3 regions of the Duganella sp. GW821-FHT07G03 genome follow, and region 1 is predicted to be linked to each of the others. Evidence: predicted binding sites of a transcription regulator. Region 1 holds the regulator's gene; each other region holds the start of a gene.
What was found. The regulator sigma-54, encoded in region 1, starts transcription at its own class of promoters, with help from an activator protein. The targets are predictions, from matches to a motif close to TGGCANGNAANCTGCTTT.
Positions count from the first base shown of each region.

Region 2: the regulator sigma-54 is predicted to act here: its motif matches at 2,558-2,575, upstream of AC07OK_RS04405 (pilin).
Region 3: the regulator sigma-54 is predicted to act here: its motif matches at 1,820-1,837, upstream of adh (aldehyde dehydrogenase).

Region 1 is NZ_JBWKQE010000019.1:63,430-67,590, forward strand. It holds gene lptC (LPS export ABC transporter periplasmic protein LptC) at 1-93, shown strand, start outside; gene lptA (lipopolysaccharide transport periplasmic protein LptA) at 122-712, shown strand; gene lptB (LPS export ABC transporter ATP-binding protein) at 715-1,467, shown strand; gene AC07OK_RS21905 (RNA polymerase factor sigma-54) at 1,473-2,951, shown strand; gene hpf (ribosome hibernation-promoting factor, HPF/YfiA family) at 3,029-3,388, shown strand; gene AC07OK_RS21915 (enoyl-CoA hydratase/isomerase family protein) at 3,482-4,161, shown strand, end outside.
Region 2 is NZ_JBWKQE010000002.1:120,552-124,712, reverse strand. It holds gene sucC (ADP-forming succinate--CoA ligase subunit beta) at 1-932, shown strand, start outside; gene sucD (succinate--CoA ligase subunit alpha) at 946-1,827, shown strand; gene AC07OK_RS04410 (FHA domain-containing protein) at 1,893-2,468, shown strand; gene AC07OK_RS04405 (pilin) at 2,664-3,131, shown strand; gene AC07OK_RS04400 (flagellar brake protein) at 3,197-3,907, opposite strand.
Region 3 is NZ_JBWKQE010000046.1:2,352-6,512, forward strand. It holds gene AC07OK_RS30405 (DUF779 domain-containing protein) at 1-233, opposite strand, end outside; gene adh (aldehyde dehydrogenase) at 236-1,756, opposite strand; gene AC07OK_RS30415 (TonB-dependent receptor family protein) at 1,975-4,083, shown strand; gene AC07OK_RS30420 (hypothetical protein) at 4,080-4,161, opposite strand, start outside.

The DNA of each region.
Region 1 (4,161 bases):
AATGGCGTCGGCATGAAGGCCAATAACGCCACCCGCGCAGTGCAGCTGGGCGGACGCGGACAACTGACGATGCCGCCGCGCGCCGGCCATTGAGGAAACAATGATGATGAATGGAATGACGATGAAGAAACTGATACTCTCGGCGGCGATGTTGTTGATGGCGGCCGGTGTGGCCCACGCGGAAAAAGCCGATGCCAACAAGCCGACCAAGATCGATTACGACGACCTGCAAATCGACGACGTCAAGCAAATCAAGACGCTGATCGGCAATGTCGTGCTGACGCGCGGCACCTTGCTGATGAAGTCGCCGAAGGCGGTGGTGACCACCGATCCCGAAGGCTATAACTTCGTCGTGCTGACCAGCACGCCGGGCACGCTGTCGACCTTCCGCCAGAAGCGCGACGGCGCCGGCGACCAGTGGATCGAGGGTGAAGCCGAGCGCATCGAATACAGCGACAAGACCGACCTGGTCAAGCTGTTCTCGAAAGCCAGGGTGCGCCAGCTGGAAGGCCCGCGCATGACCAGCGAAGTCAACAGCGAGTTCATTTCCTACGACAGCCGCACCGAACATTTCGACGTCAAGAACAACGTCTCCGGCGTCAGCAAGCCGGGCGCCGGCCGCGGCACCATGGTGATCCAGCCGACCATCCGTCCGGCCGCGCCGGCGGCACCCGCACCGGCCGCATCGACGCCGCCGGCCACGGAGAAGTAAGCATGGAACCATCCTGCGGTAGCACCCTGATCGTGCGCGGCCTGCAAAAGACCTATGGCAAGCGCCAGGTCGTGCATGACGTGTCCCTGCAAGTCGAATGCGGCGAAGTGGTGGGCCTGCTCGGCCCCAACGGCGCCGGCAAGACCACCTCGTTCTACATGATCGTCGGCCTGGTGCCGTCGGACGCCGGCAGCATCGATATCAGCGGCACCGATATCTCCTCGCTGCCTATCCACCGCCGCGCCTCGCTCGGCTTGTCCTACCTGCCGCAGGAAGCGTCGGTGTTCCGCAAGCTGACGGTGGAAGAAAATATCCGCGCCGTCCTCGAAATCCAGAAAGTGGACGGCAAGCCTTTATCCAAGGCTGCCATTGATGAACGGCTCAATACCCTGCTGGCCGATTTGCAAATCGAAAAACTGCGCGAGAACCAGGCGCTGTCGCTGTCGGGCGGCGAGCGCCGCCGCGTGGAGATCGCGCGCGCACTGGCGACCAACCCGCGCTTCGTGCTGCTCGACGAACCATTCGCCGGGGTCGACCCGATCGCCGTGATTGAGATCCAGCGCATCGTGCGCTTCCTCAAGGAACGCGGCATCGGCGTCCTCATTACCGATCACAATGTGCGCGAGACGCTGGGCATCTGCGACCGCGCATATATCATCAACCAGGGCACGGTATTGGCTTCAGGCCGGCCAGACGACATCATCGCCAACGAATCGGTGCGTCGCGTGTATCTGGGTGAACACTTCCGCATGTAAAACCCATGAAACAGTCTTTGCAACTGCGCACGTCGCAGCACCTCGCGCTGACACCTCAGTTGCAGCAGTCGATCCGGCTGCTGCAGTTGTCGACGCTGGAGCTGCACCAGGAACTGGAACAGCTGCTGACCGATAATCCGCTGCTGGAGCGCCTCGACGACCCGCTGGACCGCTCGCTGCGGCTGCTGTCGGACGGCGCCATCAGCCAACAAGCCCCGGTCGGCGACGCGCCGCCCGAGGGCCCGCCCAACGCCCAGGAGGCGCCGGCCGCCGACGCCGACAACTACGACGGCCCGGCCGCCGACACCGAAAGCACCAGCAGCGACGCCGATGTCGACTGGAGCGACGCCGGCCGCAGCAAGGCGCCCGACGACGAGGACTCGCGGCCGCAACTGGAGGCCAGCCACTGCACCTTGCGCGAACACCTGATGGAGCAGATGCGGGTGACGGTGCTGGAGATGCGCGACCGCGCGCTGGTCGAGCTGATCATCGACGCGCTGGACGAAAACGGCTACCTCGAGGAATCGCTGGAAGAAATCCTGGCCCGCCTGCCGGAAGAACTGGAACTGGAGCTCGACGAATTGCAGACCGCCTTGTCGATGCTGCAAAGCTTCGATCCGATGGGCGTGGGCGCGCGCAACGCGTCCGAATGCCTGGCGCTGCAGATCAAGCGTCTGCCGGCGATTCCGATGGTCACGCGGCGCATGGCGCTGGCGATTGTTGAAAATCATTTGACCTGGTTTGCCCAGCGCGATTTCAACAAACTGAAGAAGGCGCTGCTGTGCGACGACGAAGATTTGCGCGAAGCACAAACCGTCATCCGCCAGTGCAATCCGCATCCGGGTTCGGCGTTCGCGTCGGACGTGTCGGACTACGTGGTGCCGGACGTGATCGTCAAAAAAGCGCGCAACGGCTGGCAAGTGAGCCTGAACAACGACGTCATGCCGCGCCTGCGCGTGAACGCCATGTACGCCAACCTGCTCAAGCAGGGAAAAGGCGAGGGCGCGATGGGCGCGCAGCTGCAGGAAGCGAAGTGGCTGATCAAGAATATGCGCCAGCGTTTCGACACGATTTTGCGCGTTGCACAAGCGATAGTAGAACGACAAAAGAACTTTTTCTCCCATGGCGCGGTTGCCATGCGCCCCCTTGTGCTTCGTGAAATTGCTGATACACTGGGTCTACACGAGAGCACTATTTCTCGTGTAACAACTCAAAAATATATGCTGACCCCGCATGGCATGTTTGAGTTGAAATATTTCTTTGGTAGCCATGTCGCCACCGAAGCGGGGGGGGAAGCAAGTTCGACGGCGATACGTGCACTCATCGTGCAATTGACAGGAGCAGAAGACCCGAAAAATCCTTTATCCGACAGTAAGATTGCGGACATGCTGGGAGAACAAGGCATGGTGATTGCGCGACGCACTGTTGCCAAATATCGCGAAGCGTTGAAGATCCCGCCAGTCAGTCTCCGTAAATCTTTGTAGTTACTTGGTTCCTGCGCGCCCGGCGGTAATGGGCTCCGCACTAACCGTAAGAAGCGACATTATCTTTAGGAGTGTGTATGAATCTCACCATCAGTGGACATCATCTCGAAGTGACCTCGGCCATCCGTGAATACGTGCAGAACAAGCTGGAACGCGTCACCCGCCACTTTGATCAAGTGATTGATATTGCTGTCATCCTGACTGTAGATAACCTCAAAGAGAAAGAGAAACGCCAGAAGGCTGAAATCAACCTGCGCATGTCGGGCAAGACCGTCTACGTGGAAAGCCTGTCGCAAGACCTGTACGCCGCCATCGATACCTTGATCGACAAGCTGGATCGGCAGGTCATGAAGTACAAAGCCAAGGTCCAAGAGCACGGCCACGATGCGATCAAGCATCTCCCGGATAGCTACGAACCCGCTGCCGCCGCCCTATAACAACGGCCCCGGCACCATCCAACTAAGGGCGCAGAGGCGCCCTTTTTTGCGCCCGCAGTAAAATAGGGTTTTCACCACGACCCTAGAGACTCCATGAGCGAATACGTCCACACCAGCGTCAGCAACGGAACCGGCTTCATCACGCTGGACCGGCCCAAGGCCTTGAACTCTTTGTCGCTGGCGATGGTGCGCGATATCACGGCGGCGCTGATGGCGTGGCGCGACGACAGCGGCGTGGCCGCCGTGGTCATCCGCAGCAGCAGCGAAAAGGCCTTCTGCGCCGGCGGCGACATCCGCTTCTTCTACGACGCCGGCCGCGCCACGCCGCAGGGCGGCAGCGCGTTGGTGGAGGATTTCTTCACCGAGGAATACGCGCTCAACCACCTGATCCATTTTTATCCCAAGCCCTACGTCGCGCTGATGGACGGCGTGGTCATGGGCGGCGGCATGGGCGTGGCGCAGGGCGGTCCTGATTGCCGCGTGCGCATCGTCACCGAGCGGACCAAGATGGCCATGCCGGAAGTGAACATCGGCCTGTTCCCGGATGTGGGCGGCAGCTATTTCCTGGCGCGCGCGCCGGGCAAGTTGGGCTGCTACCTGGGCGTCACCGGCGTCACCATCGGTGCGGCCGATGCGCTGCATGCGGGGCTGGCCGATCACTTTGTGCCGGGCAGCGACATGGCGGCGCTGTCGGCGCTGCTTGAGTCGACGCCGGGCGCGGGCTTGGCCGAGGCCATCGCGGCTTTCGCGGCGCCGTTCAGGGCCGCTGCCGG
Region 2 (4,161 bases), on a different contig from region 1:
AGCTGGTCACGCACCAGACCGGCCCTGAAGGCCAGAAAGTACGCCGCCTGCTGATCGAAGAAGGCGCGGACATCAAGAAAGAACTGTACGTATCGCTGGTCACCGACCGCGTATCGCAGCGCGTTGTGCTGATGGCTTCCTCCGAAGGCGGCATGGACATCGAAGAAGTTGCCGAGTCCCACCCAGAACTGCTGCACTCGATCGCCATCGACCCATCGATCGGCCTGACCGACGCTGAAGCCGCTGGCATCGCCGCCAAGATCGGTGTGCCGGAAGCTTCGATCGCCGACGCCGTCACCAACCTGCAAGGCCTGTACAAAGCCTACTGGGAAACCGACTCGTCGCTGGCCGAAATCAACCCGCTGATCCTGACCGGTTCGGGCAAGGTCATCGCTCTGGACGCCAAGTTCAACTTCGACGCCAACTCGCTGTTCCGTCAACCAGAAATCGTCGCTTACCGCGATCTGGACGAAGAAGATCCAGCTGAAGTCGAAGCATCGAAATTCGACCTGGCCTACATCTCCCTGGACGGCAACATCGGCTGCCTGGTGAACGGCGCCGGCCTGGCCATGGCCACCATGGACACCATCAAGCTGTTCGGCGGCGAGCCAGCCAACTTCCTGGACGTAGGCGGTGGCGCCACGGCTGAGAAAGTGACCGAAGCCTTCAAGATCATGTTGAAAAACCCAGGCCTGAAAGCCATCCTGGTCAACATCTTCGGCGGCATCATGCGTTGCGACGTGATCGCCGAAGGCGTGATCACCGCAGTCAAGGCCGTGTCGCTGAACGTGCCGCTGGTGGTCCGCATGAAGGGCACCAACGAAGACCTGGGCAAGAAGATGCTGGCCGATTCCGGTCTGCCTATCATCGCAGCCGACACCATGGAAGATGCAGCGAAGAGCGTAGTCGCCGCCGCTGCCGGTCAAGCTTAATTAAGGAATCAACATGTCCATTCTGATCAATAAAGATACCAAAGTCGTTACCCAAGGTATTACCGGCAAAACCGGTCAATTCCACACCCGCGGTTGCCGCGACTACGCGAACGGCAAAAATGCTTTCGTGGCAGGCGTGAACCCGAAGAAAGCCGGCGAAGATTTCGAAGGCATTCCTATTTTCGCTAACGTTGCAGAAGCGAAAAAAGAAACCGGCGCCAACGTTTCCGTGATCTACGTACCGCCAGCAGGCGCTGCCGCTGCGATCTGGGAAGCTGTCGAAGCTGAACTGGACCTGGCCATTTGCATCACCGAAGGCATTCCTGTCCGCGACATGATGGCCCTGAAGGACCGCATGGCTAAAGCAGGTTCGAAGACCCTGCTGCTGGGCCCTAACTGCCCAGGCCTGATCACCCCTGACGAAATCAAGATCGGCATCATGCCAGGTCACATCCACCGCAAGGGCCGCATCGGCGTGGTTTCGCGTTCGGGCACCCTGACCTATGAAGCAGTCGGTCAGCTGACCGCACTGGGCCTGGGCCAATCGTCGGCAGTCGGCATCGGCGGCGACCCGATCAACGGTCTGAAGCACATCGACGTCATGAAGATGTTCAACGACGATCCTGATACCGACGCGGTCATCATGATCGGCGAAATCGGTGGTCCAGACGAAGCCAACGCGGCTTACTGGATCAAAGACAACATGAAAAAACCGGTCGTCGGCTTCATCGCCGGTGTGACCGCTCCTCCGGGCAAGCGCATGGGCCACGCCGGCGCGCTGATCTCCGGCGGCGCTGACACCGCACAAGCCAAACTGGAAATCATGGAAGCTTGCGGCATCACCGTCACCAAGAACCCGTCCGAAATGGCGCGTCTGCTGAAAGCAATGCTGTAATAACAGCTTGCTTTAGTGTGGAATAATGGGGGAGCTTCGGCTCCCCTTTTTTATCGGAGAACAGATTGGCGAAGATCCTCATCTCGCGGGATGGACAGGTAGAACAGCAAGTACAACTGAGCAAAGAGCGGATGACCATCGGCCGTCACCCGCGCAACGACATCGTGCTGGCGCATCCGGCCGTTAGCGGCGACCACGCCGTCATCGTCACCATCCTGGACGACTCCTTCCTGGAAGACCTGCACAGCACCAACGGCACCTTCGTCAATGGCCACCGCATCGGCAAGCACTTCCTGCAACACCAGGATGTGATCAAAATGGCCAAGTTCCAGGTCGAGTTCGTCGCCGACGGCGTGCGGCCCATGATGGCGGCGGAGCCGGTGCTGGCGCAAATCGAAGTATTAAATGGCAACAATGCCGGCAAGCAGATGGCACTGACCAAGCCGCAGACCACGCTCGGCCGCGCCGGCGTGCAGGTGGTGGTGATCCATCGCCAGCCCGACGCCTACACCATCACCCACCAGGAAGGCGCGCAGCCGCCGCTGGTGAACGGCATCGCCCTGGGCAAGCAGGCCCAGCGTTTGAATCACGGCGACGTGATCGACCTCAGCGGAACCCAGATGGCCTTCCGCATCGCCTGACAATAATTGTCAACGGCGACCCTGGCTGACAAATTGCGGCCCGCGACTGACAAAAAACGGCAGTCCGGGCGACTCAAAGCGACAGTTTTTGGCATATTTTGTGGTTTTTGACCCGAAAAACAGGCTGGCACACCAATTGCTCATAGCTAAGTGTCCTACCAAATTTTGATGTTCAACACACCCCAGGAGTCGAAAATGAAATCCATGAAAATGATGAAGAAACAAGCCCAGGCCGGCTTCACCCTGATCGAACTGATGATCGTCGTTGCCATCATCGGTATTCTGGCCGCAGTCGCGATTCCAGCGTACAGCGACTACACCGTGAAAGCCAAGATGGCCAATGCCCAGGGCGCGATCGATTCGATCAAGACTGCGGTGTCGCTGTGTGCCCAGGAAGGTGGAGGGGACCTGACCGGTTGCAACGCCGGCGCCAAAGGCGTACCGACCTTCACCCCGACCAAGGAAGTTTCCGGCGCCACCGTCACCGACGGCGTGATCGTTGAAACCTTCGCCACCGGCGTCGGCAAAAACATCGACGGCTTGACCGCCACCTTCACCCCGACCATCGCCCCCGGTGCGGCTAACGTCAGCTGGAACGTGACCACCACCGTCACCAACACCGCAGCGTCGGCAGCACTGACCAAGAACAACGTAGTGCCTTAATGTTCAGGTGCTGAACGAAGAAAACCGGCCTCGGCCGGTTTTTTTTCGTTCCTGCACAGAGCGGATCAGACGATCTTCTGGCGATCGGCGATCAGCGCCTCGTAGGTCAAGTTTTGCAGCATCGTGTAGTGGACCGGGTCCAGGTCGATGAACTGCACGCCGTAGGTGAACACCTCGGGCTTGTCGCCGGCGGCCGGCTTGACCACGTTGATGTTGCGGATGGTGGCATTCGGATTGATGCGCACCTGGCGGTTGCCGGGCTGGGCGATCAGGTAGAACGACAGGCCGACCTGGGCTTCGTCGTCCGACAGCTTCTTGGACGATTCGATCAGCGCGCCGGAGACGCTCAGGTTCACCAGGAACACGGAATTGGTGCCGGCGGGTGAAGACACCTGGGCCGGGATATCGACCTTGACCCGCATCGCCGCGCGCAGGCTGGTGCCCTGGATGGACTGCGGGAACGACAGGTGGACATAGAACAGCGGACGCGGAAACACCCGTTGCACCACGCAGGAGAAGGAGCACACGTTGACGCCGGAAAAGACGCGGATGGTCAGCTTGTCGCCGTCGTTGAGGGCGATCGGTGCGCCATTCTCGAACGGAACCTTGACGATCATGTACTCGTCCTTGGCCCAGCCGATCAGCGTGGAGAAGTGCTGGATCGGCTTGATCGTGCGGTGGGTGATGAACTGAATCCTGCCGCCCACCTGCAGATTCATTTGCTCGAATTCGTATTCCTGAGTCTTGGCTTCGCTCGGAGGAGGGTTGCTGCTCATTCAAATTCTTTCTCGTATGCGCGAGGCGGGTACGGTGAGGCCTACGTCAAAAGATTACTTCAGTGACATTTATTATATACCCACCAATCAAAGGTAACAATCAGACAATACAAGAGGTTGCTGATTGGTCGCAGACTAGCCTGCCAGCGGCGGCCCAACGCTGAAAACCGTTGCATTTCGGAGTGGGGGACCGGGCAACCTTCCGAGCGAACTGTTGGACGATAAATTATAGATCACCGTGCTGTGATCCTTAT
Region 3 (4,161 bases), on a different contig from region 1:
TCCCAGTACTCGAACTGTTCACACCCCATGTAGAACGGCACCCCATCCAGGTTGCCGAGATAGACATCGGTATCGCTGATGTTGAACTCTCCCGCCGGATAACACATCGGCGTGCTGCCGTCGCAGCAGCCGCCGGACTGGAAGAACATCAGCGGTCCGTGACGGCTACGCAGCGCGGCGATCAACTCGAACGCCGCCGGCGTGGCCATGACACGGGCGATGATGTGGCTCATGGCTAGAAGAAGCCCAAGGCGTTGGGGCTGTAGCTGACCAGCAGGTTCTTGGTCTGCTGGTAATGGTCCAGCATCATCTTGTGGTTCTCGCGACCGATGCCCGACTGCTTGTAGCCGCCGAACGCCGCATGGGCCGGATAGAGGTGGTAGCAATTGGTCCAGACACGGCCAGCCTGGATCGCGCGGCCGACACGGAAGGCGCGCGATCCATCGCGGGTCCACAGGCCGGCGCCCAAGCCGTACAGCGTATCGTTGGCGATGCGCAGCGCATCCGCTTCATCCTTGAACGTCGTCACCGACACCACCGGGCCGAAGATCTCTTCCTGGAAGATGCGCATCTTGTTATCGCCCTTGAACACGGTCGGACGCACGTAGTAGCCGTCCTTCATGTCGCCCGCCTGGACATTGCGTTCACCGCCGGCCAGCAGTTCCGCGCCCTCCTGTTTGCCGATGTCGATATATGACAGGATTTTTTCCAGCTGCTCCTGCGAGGCCTGCGCGCCCAGCATGGTGCTGGCGTCCAGCGGATTGCCCTGCTTGATCGCGGCCACGCGGGCCAGCGCGCGTTCGATAAACTTTTCGTAGATCGATTCCTGGATCAGCACGCGCGATGGGCAGGTGCACACCTCGCCCTGGTTCAGCGCGAACATCGCAAAGCCTTCCAGGCACTTGTCGAAGAAGGCGTCGTCGGCGTCCATCACGTCGGCGAAGAAGATGTTCGGCGATTTGCCGCCCAATTCCAGCGTGACCGGAATCAGGTTCTGCGCCGCATATTGCATGATCAGGCGGCCGGTGCCCGTCTCGCCCGTGAAGGCGATCTTGGCGATGCGCTTGTTAGAGGCCAGCGGCTTGCCTGCTTCCAGGCCAAAGCCGTTCACCACATTCAGTACGCCGGGCGGCAGCAGGTCGGCGATCAGCTCTATCAGCACCATGATCGACGCCGGCGTCTGCTCGGCGGGTTTCAACACCACGCAGTTACCGGCGGCCAGCGCCGGCGCCAGCTTCCATACCGCCATCAGGATAGGGAAGTTCCACGGGATGATCTGGCCGACCACGCCCAGCGGCTCGTGGAAGTGATAGGCATAGGTCTCGGAGTCGATCTGCGCGACCGAGCCTTCCTGCGCGCGGATGCAACCGGCGAAGTAGCGGAAGTGGTCGATCGCCAGCGGGATGTCGGCGGCGGTGGTTTCGCGGATAGGCTTACCGTTGTCGATGGTTTCGGCGGTGGCGATCAGCGCCAGATTCGCCTCCATGCGGTCGGCGATTTTGTTCAGGATGTTGGCGCGCTCGGTTTGCGAGGTCTTGCCCCAGGCGTCTTTGGCGGCATGGGCGGCGTCCAGCGCCAGCTCGATATCCTCGGCAGTGGAGCGCGCCACTTCGCAAAATACCTGGCCGGTGATCGGCGTGATGTTACCGAAGTATTCGCCCTTGACCGGCGCAACGAATTTACCGCCGATGAAATTGTCGTAGCGCTGTTTGAAGGGATTGGCGACGCCCAGTTTGCTGATGTCTGCAAGATTCATGTCATCCTCTTTCTGCTGTGATTATGAACCGCTTGATGCGGCGGAGTAGTACGCCACCTTCTTTTCGCAAGCATCGTGCCAGCGGCAATACCGGGGAAAACAGGGCTATACGCGTTCCCATGCTGTGACAACTGTTCACTTTTGACACAGTTGTCTATTCCTGAAATACAGCGGGGCCCGGAGCGCGGTATATTGCTGGCTGCCCGACTGGAGAACACATGAAGCACCACCCTTTTAAACTGCATGCGGCCGCCGCGCTGTGCATGGCCGGCGCCGCGACGCTGGCGACGGCCGATGAAGCGCCCGACGTGGTCGTCGTCAGCGCCACCCGCGTCGGCCATTCCATATTCGAGATGCCCGCCGCGATCGACGTCGTCGATGTCGACCGCATACATGCAAGCCAGCCTGGCGTCAACGCGTCCGAGGCGCTGGCGGCGGTGCCTGGCCTGGTGGCCCAGAACCGGCAGAACTATGCGCAGGATCTGCAAATCTCTTCGCGCGGCTTTGGCGCCCGTTCCGCCTTCGGCGTGCGCGGCGTGCGGCTGATCGCCGACGGCATCCCGGCCAGCATGCCGGACGGCCAGGGCCAGGCCGCCACCTTCAACCTCGATATCGCCGAACGCATCGAAGTGCTGCGCGGACCATTCTCCGCGATCTACGGCAATCACTCCGGCGGCGTCATTCAGCTGTTCACCCGCGACGGCGACGCCGCGCCCTCGTTGGAGACCAAGCTGACAGCGGGCAGCTACGGCAGCCGCAAGGCCGATGTCAACGCACAAGGCAGGCAAGCGGGCATCGGCTATGTGCTGGATGCGTCGCGCTTCGAAACCGACGGCTACCGCGCCCACAGCGCCGCCACCCGCGAGCAGGCCTTCGCCAAGTTGACACTGGTCCCAGTGGCAAGCGCCAAGCTGACCATCGTCGCCAACGCATTGCGCCAGGACGATACGCAGGATCCGCTGGGCGTGACCTGGACCAGCTATCGGCGCGATCCGCGCGCGGGAGAAATCGACGCCACCGATACCCAGACGCCGAAACGCACGCTGGCCGACCGTTACAACACCCGCAAAAGCATAGTCCACCAGCAGATCGGCGCCAGCTGGGAACAGCGCTTCGGCGACGACCGCCTGCGCCTGACCAGCTACGGCGGCAATCGACAAGTGGTTCAGTACCAGGCGTTCTCCAAGGCCTTCCAGGCGTCGCTGACGCACTCCGGCGGCGTGGTCGATTTTGATCGCGACTTCAATGGCGCGGATGTGAGCTGGCTACACGCCAGCCAGCTTGCAGGCGGCAAGCTGAGTACCACGGCGGGCGTGGAATACGGCCGCTCCACCGACGGCCGCAAAGGCTTTGAAAACTTCGTCGGCACCCAGTTCGGAGTGAAAGGCGCGCTGCGGCGCGACGAGAGCGACAAGGTATCCAATCTTGACCCCTACCTGCAGGCCGAGTGGCAATCCGGCGCATGGATGCTGAGCGCTGGCCTGCGCCATAGCAGCGTCAGATTCTCGGTCGACGATCGCTTCCTCAGCAACGGCAACGACAGCGGCGGCCTCCATTACAGCCACACCACGCCGGTGCTGGGGGTGTTGTACCACTGGTCGCCGGCATTCAACGTGTACGCCAGCGCCGCACGCGGTTTCGAAACGCCAACGCTGAACGAGCTGTTTTATTCAGGTATTGGCGGCGGTTTCAACTTCGGCCTCCGGGCGGCGCAAAGTACGCATCTGGAAACCGGCGTCAAGGCCCGCCTGGACGAGCGCACCCGCATCAACGCAGCCCTGTTCCAGGTCCGCACCAGCGATGAACTGGTGGTCGACAACAGCAGCGGCGGGCGCACCAGCTATCGCAATGCCGGCAGCACGCTGCGCCAGGGAATGGAGCTGTCATTCGATTCATCATGGCCCAATGGCCTGAGCACCCGGCTGGCGCTCACCACTTTGCGGGCGATCTACGACAGGGGTTATGGGACGGTGCAGGAAGGCAGCCGGCTGCCCGGCATCCCCAATGCCAATGCATACGGCGAGCTGGCATGGAAAGACACGGATGATCGCTACAGCGCTGCGCTGGAAGCGGTCGCCAGTGGCAAAATCCACGCGGAGGACGCCAACGCCGATCAACCGGCGCCCGGCTATGGCGTGCTCAATGCGCGCGTCGGCGCCAGCCAGCAGTGGCGAGGCTGGCGCTTCAAGCAGTTTGCGCGCCTGAACAACCTGCTGGACAAGCAGTACATCGGTTCACTGATCGTCGGCGACACCAACAAACGCTATTACGAAGCGGCGCCGGGACGCAACTGGCTGCTGGGCGCCAGCGCAAGGTATCAGTTCTAGCGCAGGCTGACGGTCTGGCGCTTCCAGGCCGGATCCTGCCAACGATAAAACATGCTGAGCGACGATGGCTTGTCCGCC